DNA from 3 places in the Peribacillus sp. B2I2 genome. Region 1 is predicted to be linked to each of the others. Evidence: riboswitches for the same ligand, from Rfam matches in the RefSeq annotation. Region 1 holds a riboswitch; each other region holds the start of a gene.
The links. Region 1 has a riboswitch for S-adenosylmethionine ahead of ABIE66_RS24900 (5-methyltetrahydropteroyltriglutamate--homocysteine S-methyltransferase). Riboswitches for the same ligand answer to the same signal wherever they lie in the genome.
Positions count from the first base shown of each region.

Region 2: linked by a shared signal. The riboswitch ahead of mmuP (S-methylmethionine permease) and the one ahead of ABIE66_RS24900 (5-methyltetrahydropteroyltriglutamate--homocysteine S-methyltransferase) in region 1 are both predicted to bind S-adenosylmethionine.
Region 3: linked by a shared signal. The riboswitch ahead of ABIE66_RS02420 (sugar ABC transporter substrate-binding protein) and the one ahead of ABIE66_RS24900 (5-methyltetrahydropteroyltriglutamate--homocysteine S-methyltransferase) in region 1 are both predicted to bind S-adenosylmethionine.

Region 1 covers NZ_JBGCCB010000001.1:4,992,973-4,996,317, forward strand. The annotation lists gene ABIE66_RS24885 (MIP/aquaporin family protein) at 1-130, opposite strand, end outside; gene ABIE66_RS24890 (glycerol-3-phosphate responsive antiterminator) at 366-908, opposite strand; gene ABIE66_RS24895 (hypothetical protein) at 1,069-1,506, opposite strand; SAM riboswitch class I at 1,691-1,792, shown strand; gene ABIE66_RS24900 (5-methyltetrahydropteroyltriglutamate--homocysteine S-methyltransferase) at 1,876-2,979, shown strand; gene ABIE66_RS24905 (ArsR/SmtB family transcription factor) at 3,031-3,333, shown strand.
Region 2 covers NZ_JBGCCB010000001.1:3,076,443-3,079,787, forward strand. The annotation lists gene mmuM (homocysteine S-methyltransferase) at 1-855, opposite strand, end outside; gene mmuP (S-methylmethionine permease) at 852-2,240, opposite strand; SAM riboswitch class I at 2,328-2,430, opposite strand; gene ABIE66_RS15125 (hypothetical protein) at 2,458-2,598, shown strand; gene ABIE66_RS15130 (flavin reductase family protein) at 2,659-3,267, opposite strand; gene ABIE66_RS15135 (alpha/beta hydrolase) at 3,288-3,345, opposite strand, start outside.
Region 3 covers NZ_JBGCCB010000001.1:484,632-487,976, reverse strand. The annotation lists gene ABIE66_RS02425 (sugar ABC transporter ATP-binding protein) at 1-232, opposite strand, end outside; gene ABIE66_RS02420 (sugar ABC transporter substrate-binding protein) at 289-1,401, opposite strand; SAM riboswitch class I at 1,520-1,625, opposite strand; gene ABIE66_RS02415 (GTPase domain-containing protein) at 1,723-3,345, opposite strand, start outside.

The DNA of each region.
Region 1 (3,345 bases):
ACGCAATCGTGATAACGATCCAACCGGCATCTTTAGCATAAGATCCCTTTAAGGATGAACCCGCTCCAATACCTGCTCCGAATAAAACTAAAATCATTGTGCCTACTACTTCTCCCCAAAATGGAGTCATGAATAAAACCCCTCCCCTGATAATTTAAAAACCTTGCAAACAAATAAAAGGAGATTCACAGCAGAACTATCCTCATAAAAAAATTATGAATAGATCTGTTGTGAATCTCCTAGTCTCCGTCACATATATTAACTTGTAATGTAAAATATACTAGGTTGTGAAAACGCTGTCAATTATTTTGTGAAAAATTAATCTATTTTTCTGTATTTTTTTTCAAATTCCTCGTTCTACCCTATTAGACGATATCCCATAATTCAGTTTTGGAAGTGGTGATTGCCGACGCTCCAGCATCAAGGGCGTTCAGGACTTCATCAGAAGTACGTATGAGACCGCCTGCAAAAATGGGTGTTTGTAGTCGTTCCTTCACTTCTTTTATCATCCACGGCATAGCGCCCGGTAAAACTTCGATATAATCCGGCTTGGTTTTCTGCACCAGCTTATAACTTTTCTCCAGCGCATGCGAATCTATTAAAAAGATTCGCTGGATGGCAATGACCCCCTTTTGCTTCGCTTTCAAAATAACGTTTGATTTAGTCGAAATCAACCCATATGGATTATACTCCTGACAAATGAATTCTGTCGCATATTCATCACTTCTTATGCCATGGATCAAATCGACATGATAAATCATTTTCTTATTATGCTGCTTTGCCATCATACTTACATTTTTCAATTGTGATATATGCAAATCAAGAAACACGCCTATTTCATAGGAACTTTCTAAGAATCTTTCGAAATCCTTCATGCTTGCCGAAGCAGGCAAAATCTTCTGGTTCATTATTTTCCCCCTTATCTCTGGAAAAACTAAAACTTTTAGTAATTCAGTATATTTTAAAGAGCTTGGTTTTTCAAACACATTTTAATGAATCGCCACCCTATCCATCCTTACACTAACATACCTGTCATCCCCTTTATATATTGCGGCTAAAAACGATCCATCATAAAGAAAGTTTCATTTTCAATGCACCATCGACAAGTTCAAATGATTTAATTGTGCCGACCGGGATTTTTCTAACGATGTTCCAAGCATCAACATTCATTTTGATCATTCTATTTTCAAATTCAAAAAATGGTGGTCTGTTAAATATCCTTTGGTTGATGAAACTCCTGTCAATCGGTTCCATTTCCACTAATTCTAATGAGATCGTTCTTTTTTCCACGTGAACCGGTTTTAATGTAATCCTGAAAGCTACGTTTTTCTTAAACATCATTTTTTTCACTTCCGTCGTTCCGGAAAGCACTATATGCTTTGGCGTAATCTCGACTTTAATATCCTGATCAGATGATTTCATCTTTATGATTCTCTCTATCATAGCTGCAGTTACCGTTATCGGTATGCCATTTCCAAATATATTGGATGGATCGAATGCATTCATCCTGGTATTCCCCTCCAACTTTCAATATCACAGTTCATAAGGAACGTCGGTTATAACATATGCCGGGTTCACGGATGCAGTTAACATTTCCCGAGTTAATAATCGATATATTCTAAATCTTCCACCTTCAACCCTTGACCTTTGTAAAAACTACCTGTATAGTCATAATTAATTTAATAGACAACTCTTATCCAGAGAGGTGGAGGGACTGGCCCTTTGATGCCTCAGCAACAGACTAATCATGTACTGTGCTAATTCCAGAAGTGTAAAAACTTGAAGATAAGAAGAGTAAATAGCTATGCTGCCAACACCTCTTCTTATTTTTAAGAAGAGGTTTTTTATTTTATAAAAGGAAAGAAGGAATGCAACATGTCAATCACATTAACGAAAGCGCCTTTTAGGGCGGACCACGTCGGGAGTTTATTAAGACCGGAACGTTTACATATTGCCAGAAAGCAATTTAAGGATGGTACAATTTCAGCGGAACGACTTCGTGAAGTTGAAACCGAAGAAATCAATCGGATTGTCGATAAACAGATTGAAGTTGGATTAGAGGCTGTGACGGATGGTGAATTCAGACGGACATGGTGGCACTTTGACTTCCTTGAACATTTAAATGGAATCGAGGGATATGTTACTGAAAAAGGACTCACTTTCGATGGTGTGGAAACAGAGAGATATAACGTTCGCAATACCGGAAAGGTTTCATTCAATCCTGAACATCCCTTCATTCGTGATTTTATTGAATTGAACAAAATTGTGGACGGACGTGCCGTTGCCAAACAAACCATTCCCAGTCCCAATCAATTATTTGCTGTAGGTGTTCAAAGTGAAGACGTCTACCCTGATATCGAAGACTATGCAAATGATATCGTCAAAGCGTATCAGCATGCTTTGAAAGCTTTTTATGATGCAGGAGTGCGTTATCTTCAATTGGATGATGTATATATTGCCAGGCTTTCAGCTCCGGATTTCCAGTTCAAAGAGGGAAAATATACGAGGGAACAATTAATTGATTTAGCACTGCGTGTAATTAATGGCGCATTGGAAGGCAAACCAGAAGACCTGGTAGTCACCACCCACCTTTGTCGTGGAAACTACCAGTCGACATGGGCATTTGAAGGAAGCTATGCCCGTATTGCCCCAACATTATTGGCAAAAGAAAAAGTGGATGGATTCTTCTTGGAATATGACGATGATCGCTCAGGGGATTTCGAACCATTGGAATACATTCCAAATGGCGGGGCGCGTGTCGTTCTAGGGGTCGTCACTTCAAAAAATGGAAAAATCGAAGACAAGGAAGCTGTTAAGGCACGTATTAAAGAAGCCTCGCGCTTCGTTCCTTTCGAACAATTATGCTTAAGCCCGCAATGCGGCTTCGCTTCCACCCATCACGGCAACAGGCTAACGGAAGAACAGCAGTGGGAAAAGTTGAAGTTCGTCGTTGATGTAGCAAAAGAAGTATGGGAATGATTTTTTTATTAATCATTTGACATATCGATAATTCTCGATATAATGAAATGTATGAAAACAATCGAGATATTTAAAGCATTATCCAATGAATCCAGGTTGCAAATCTTAAAATGGCTCAAGGCGCCTGAACTCCACTTCACCCCTCATGAGGGAATAGATATGAAGGAAACCGGCGTTTGTGTAAGTCAGATTACAGAAAAATTAAACATGACCCAATCCACGGCCTCTCAATACCTCTCGATGCTTCTTAGAGCAGGATTGATCAAGACGGAGCGGATAGGAAAGTTTACGTATTACAAACGAGATGAAGATGCAATCTCAAAAATTACTGATTTCTTGAAAGAAGAAGTATGAAAATGAACCTGA
Region 2 (3,345 bases), 1.9 Mb from region 1:
TTCTTCGGATTTCAGGTCGAACTTGTTACAAGATTCTTGACCATGCCATGTTTTGGTATCCGGATTATAAGTTTCACCAGAATTCGGATAAACAATAATTGGTTTTTTCGTGTTTGCACTCAACACATTGATAGCTTCCGTGACAACTGATACTGGTGCACAGTTAATGCCAATCGCTGCAATTTGCTCATTTTCCTCAAACAACCTCGTACACTCCTCCAGCAATGTACCGTCACTTATCGCTTTCTCATTTTTCAAGGAAAAGGATAGCCAAGCATACACTTCTGGATAATCTTTCAATAATGAATCCAATACTTTTGCTTCTTGAAGGGATGGAATCGTTTCAAATGCTAAGAGATCAGCACCTGCTTCAATCAAAGCTGATATTCTTGGGCGATGAAATTCTACTAAGGTTTCATCTGAAACACCATAGTTTCCTACATATTCTGAACCATCTGCAAGGTAGGCCCCATAAGGTCCAACTGATGCAGCAACCAATGGCTTGGGTCTATTTGTTTGCGTTTCATCCTTCCAATAATCATCCCTTGCTTTCCTTGCGAGTAACACCGTTTTCCGAATTAACTCCATGGCCTCTTTTTCTTGTATCCCACGCAGGGAGAAACCTTCAACGGTGGCTTGGTAGCTTGCAGTTATCGCACAGTCCGCTCCAGCACGAAAATAAGCAGAGTGAACCTTATAAATCACTTCTGGATTTTCAAGTAATACTCGTGCAGACCACAGGGGATCGTCCAAATCACATCCATACCGCTCAAGCTCTGTAGCTAGAGCTCCGTCCAGAATCATGACTGAATGATCTCGTAAAATAGCGTCAATTGGGTTTATTTTATTCTTCATGATTTTACTCCTCTTTTCTTTGAAGATTGTGTAATATAATAAGTTCCATAGCAAAACAAAATAAATGGAATACCACAATAAAGTGCTATCCGTTGTGTAGGGTCAAAGGCAATTCCTATACAAGAAGCAAGACAGAGCATGAAAGAAACGATTGGTACGAACGGATATAATGGTGTACGATAAGCCAAATCATTTACTGAATTTCCTTCTTTTATAAAACGTCTTCGGAATAGGAACTGTGAAGCGCTAATACTCATCCAAACTACAACCACCGCTAGACCCGAAATGGATACAAGGACGATATACACCGTATCCGGTGCAATAATACTCGAAAACAAGGCTAAACCACCACCCAACATACTGAAAATGACTGCATTTATCGGAACACCTCTTTTTGTTAATTTTGCAAATATAGGTGATATCGTTTTCTTATCTGCAAGGGACCAAAGCATTCTGGAAGAGGCATATAGACCTGAGTTTGCAGCAGACAAAATGGCAGTTAAAATAACAAAGTTCATGATATCCGCTGCATATGGCACTCCAATTCGTTCAAGTACTGCAACAAAGGGGCTCTCTAATACACTTGCATCCGAAACAGGCAATAATGCGGATAATACAACGATGGTTCCTACAAAAAAGATGATCAATCTCCATAATGTCATGCGGATTGCCTTTGGTATCGTTTTTTCTGGATTCACAGTTTCTCCAGCTGCAATTCCGATTAATTCAGTTCCAGAAAATGCGAAATTCACCGCAAGCATCGTCATTATAATGGCAAAAGCACCATTCGGAAATAAACCTGCACTTGTAAAATTGGAAAATAGCGGTGCTGATTGTGAGTTAGTCATTGGAATAAAACCTACCATTGTCGCTGCTCCCAAAATAATAAATATCACAATCGCAATTACCTTTATAGACGCAAACCAAAATTCGGATTCAGCGAAAAACTTAACGGTCCAAGCATTTAATGCCAAAACCAATATGGCAAATAGAGCACTCCATATCCAGACATTGATTGATGGAAACCATCGCTGCATCAACAATCCTGCAGCCGTGAATTCCGAACCTAGTGCAACAGTCCAGGTTAGCCAATATAACCAGGCTACTGTAAACCCTGTCCCTGGTCCGATGTATTTGGCTGCGTAGCTATGAAACGCACCTGTCTCGGGCATATGTACTGCCAGTTCACCTAGACATAGCATGACTAGATAAACCACTAATGCTCCAATCAGATACGAAAGGATGGTGCCAAACGGGCCAGCCTGCTGAATCGTATAACCCGAACTTAAGAACAAACCTGTTCCAATCACCCCGCCAAGCGATAGCATGATTAAATGCCGTGTTTTCATTTCCCTTTGAAATTCTTGTTTCCTTTTGTTCTCCATTCATACTCTCCTTTATCCTGCATCCAGAAAAAACGAAAACGCACTCTAAAAAGAGTGCGCTACTGACAAATAAAAACGAAACGTACGGTCTTATCTATCAAGGTTTCACCCCCTGGAATTAGCACAGTGTCTTAGCGGACCTGTTGCTGAGGTTTCATAGGGCCAGTCCCTCCACCTCTCTGGATAAGAAATTAATTTTTTATAACTTTATCAATCTATGAAAAAATTGTCAAGTTTTGTTTTGGAATATAAAGAATTCCCTTTACATTCAGACGATTTTGTCACCTCCGGCATGATTGCTTGTTTTGGTACAGTCGCTCACCGTATTAGAATTGCAGATAATGCTAACCGGGAATAATTTTGATATAAAAAAATGACGACATCTTAAAAGATGACGCCTTTTTTTCTTTCTTATCACTTAAGGTCGTTCCATTTCAAATAATTCCCCTAGTTTTGTATAAGTATGACCCGCTAATCTTGCTACAGGTTTAAGCCCATTCTGGTCAATTCGGCCATTATGGTAAATATCTTGCTCTATATGATAGCAGACTATTTTCCCTATCAATAAATCACAACCAGGTTTATCTAGGGAACCTCCCAATGGAATCGCATGCTCTAATCTACATTCAAAGCGTACCTTCGCTTCTTGCAATCCTGGTACGGATACCTTATCACTAACAGCCGTCGTGAAATTGGTCAGGCCCAATTCACTTTCATCCGATGGGAGTTCCTTGGCCGTTCGATTTGCATCAGCAACATTGTTTTCATCAGTGATATGAACAACGAATTCCCCTGATTGAATTGCATTTCGGGCAGTGTCCTTTGAAACTCCTTCTTTCCGTTGAACAGAAATGGAAATCATCGGAGGATTGGAACTGACTATGTTAAAAAAGCTGAACGGCGCTATATTGATGGTACCGGTTTCGGATTGTGTCGTAACCAGAGCTATGGGTCTCGGTATAATGCTTCCAGTCAAAAACTTATAATTTTCCCGTTCAGTCAGACTTTCAGGATTTACTGAAATCATCTTCATTCCCTCTTTCATTCTTATATAAAGTTCTTATGAAACCATGAACCTGCTGCCTCGACCTCTGAACGTGTTAAC
Region 3 (3,345 bases), 4.5 Mb from region 1:
CCTGCGCCTCTTTTGGTGAGCGGATATCCTGCTTCACCCCATCAATGAATATGTCACCTGAATAATGAACATGGGCTCCCGATAAAACTTTCATTAACGTCGATTTCCCTGCTCCATTAGCACCGACCAATGCGTGGGCTTTCCCTGATTGTACAGAAAAATCAACTTCACTAAGCGCCTTCACCCCCGGAAATTCAATCGAGATTTTCTTCATTTCTAGTTGCGTGCCCATGTCCATTCCCCCTTATTGAACAGACACTCCCTTCACTGGAAAGAGAGTGTCCCCTTTTACTTTTTATAATGATCTTTCAAAACTTTCATCCAATCTTCTTCAAATTCCGCTGATACACCCCATCCTTCGACAATACCAGACAGATTTGCCATATTTACCGCTTCTTTTGAAGCTTGGATTTCCTTTTGTGAAATAAGTGAAGCCTCTAAGTCATAGGTTTGCGGCGTTTCTTCGCCCGCTAATTTTTTCGCCAATATCCTCATATTCACTGCACCGATCAACTTGGGATCGACTGCTGCCGTGTAGGACCATGAGCTTCCAGCTGATTTAATTTCCTGAAGGTCTGCATTCGACACATCTATTCCGTATATCTTCACTTCATCGCGTCCCGCTTCTTTAATTGCCCGGGCGGCACCGATAGCGAAGGCATCCCATGTTGCGAAAATTGCATCCAATTTACCTTTAGGATATTTATTCAGCATTGCGGCTACAGCATTTTGTGTTTGAACCGAAGTATCTGCAGACGCCACTCCGAATCTTTCGACTTCTTTAATTCCAGGGTTTTCTTTTAATTTCTCCTGATAAACAGCATTTCTTCTCACCATTGGAGGGAAACCATCCACCCAAAGATACGCAATTGCCGCTTCACCTTTCTTTTCTTCTATCAGTTTATCAAGAGCCAGTGTTGCCAACGCTTCATCATCCTGTGATGTTAATGTTACGCCTTCTATTTTAGTTAGATCGCTTATTGAATCGAATGTAACAACGCTTTTGCCTGCATCAACCAACTTTTGAACGTCATTCACTGTTGCTGCATCATCACCATGGGAGATGATATAGCCGTCATAATCTTCCTGCAAAGCCTGTGCGATCGCATCATGAAATTTAGCCGTATCACCATTGGCTGTATATGTATCCACTTGAAACCCCAGTGCTTCTCCTTCTTCCTTCGCTCCTGCTAAGTATTGGGCCGTATGATCATCACCGCCAATTTTACGGATCACTTTGATTTTGGCTCCTTCCCCATTAGCAAATATTTCCGGGACATTTTCAAATGATACTTTTTCTTCTTTCTTCGATTCTGTGGAACTCTGCCCTGTAGAGCAACCCGTTAAAAGCAAAGCCGAAGCGATGGCTGAAATGAATATCCCTTTAATAGACCTTCTCATCTTGTTCCCCTCCACATTTTCTTATTAGTCTTATCAGTTAAGTTGGTGTAAGTCCCAAAATAAAAACCTCTCTATTAATATAGAGAGGTTTAATCAGCTGTTTTGCAGACTTATCCCTCTCTTATCTGTCAAAACATTTCTGTTTTGCAGGATTTAGCACCAATTCCTAATGGAACGGTTGCTGGGCATCTTAGGGCCAGTCCCTCCGCCACTCTTGATAAGAGAATATATTGTGTTACGTTTTTCGTAATTATCACTTTATAGGGATATAGTCGTAAAGTCAATAGTTTTTCGAATATTTGAAATGTTCCCCGTTATTTTTCATTTTCTTTGCAGCTGGGCTAGACGCTTTTTCTCGATTTTTTCAAGTCTCTCCAACTGACGTAATTTCACTTCGAACAAAGTGATCGGGTCACGGTAAACTTCCGGATTTTCTTTCATATGCTCCAATGCAGCCTGGTAGTCTTTGATTTCTGTCTGCGTTTGCTCTATCGTTTTTTGAAGTAACGCAAAGGAACTGCGATAGAAAAGTGAGATGTCCCGATCCAAAGATTTTTCAAACAATCCAAATTGGGTAAGGAAACGTTCCGTGATCATTTCGGCAACATCTAGGTAATCTTCACTTTCCAGGTATTTCTTATAACGATTGTACATATTGGCTTTATTTTGCGGTATCGCCCCAAACAGCTTCCCTGCTCCTTTAAGCAGCAATTGTGATGGAGTTCTGCGCAAAAGGATATTAACGTTTTCGATGCGGATACTGCTTGTCATCCGGTCGGCATCACGGCGCCAGTCATCCAATACCCTAAAGTCACCTGCCAGCGTGATCCGTTCTTCTTTGTATAATTCATTGAACCCGGCACTCATTTCATCCATAAACTGCTGGCTTTGTGAGAACTCCATTTGGGAACTGGCAATCCAATCTTGAAGAGAACGGTAATATTGAGGCATGATCTTGTCAGAAATGAATGCTTGAATCCGCTCATTCATTTCCTGGTTTAACTGTACATGGACCTGACTGAAATCACTGCTTTCCGTTAACGATTTAGAGCAATCCCTCAGCAATTCAGGAATTTTAGAAGAAAGCTGATTTTTCACTTCATCCTTAAGCGAACTATAAGACCTTATGATATTTTCACTTTTTTCTTTTTCCAAATCAGCCAGTTGATTGACCGCTCCATTCAGTTTAACCTCCATCTGTTCATTCCAAGAGATGGAATGCTCGCATTTCCGTTCATTGGCTGCCCGTTTTTCTAACAGATAAGATAAAGTTTTACGAATGAACGCTAGGATTTTTTCAGATCTTCTTTCTTTCCAATTATCATCTTGATAATTCGATTGAAGGAATGCTGAAAGGTCCTTCAACTGCTGCTTGCTGTCATAAAGTTTGGAGAAAGCGAATACTTTTGCATTCGGAAAATATGCATTCACTTTATCCCATGTTTCGTCTTCCATCCGGACTGCGACTTGATCACTATATATCGTATCCATTTTATTCAATAAGAAATGGATAGGCAGTTTCGGAGCCATCATTTGAATTTCCAATAATAGATCTCGTTCACTGCCGGTGAAAGGCGCCCGGGCATCAAGAACGAACATCAGGCCATCACTGCCATGTAAATAGCCTTGGAAATCGGATTCCACGCTTTTCTCCCCATTGAACCCCGGTGTATCCAATAATCGCAGACCATTATTTCTAAGGTAGTCACTGATAATCGTCACATCGACAATAGTCCCTCGCTGACGGCGTGTTTCATCCAATTCAGCCAGCTCCATGACCACTTTGCTATCTGTATCTGTAATCTCTAGGATTTCCAAATCATCCCCGTCTTTGACACTGACTAGGGATGAATGATCTTCGGCAGCAATGCTCTCGCCAACAATTGACTGAATGAAGGATGTCTTGCCATTTCCTGTACTTCCCACAAGAAGAAGATTGAAATT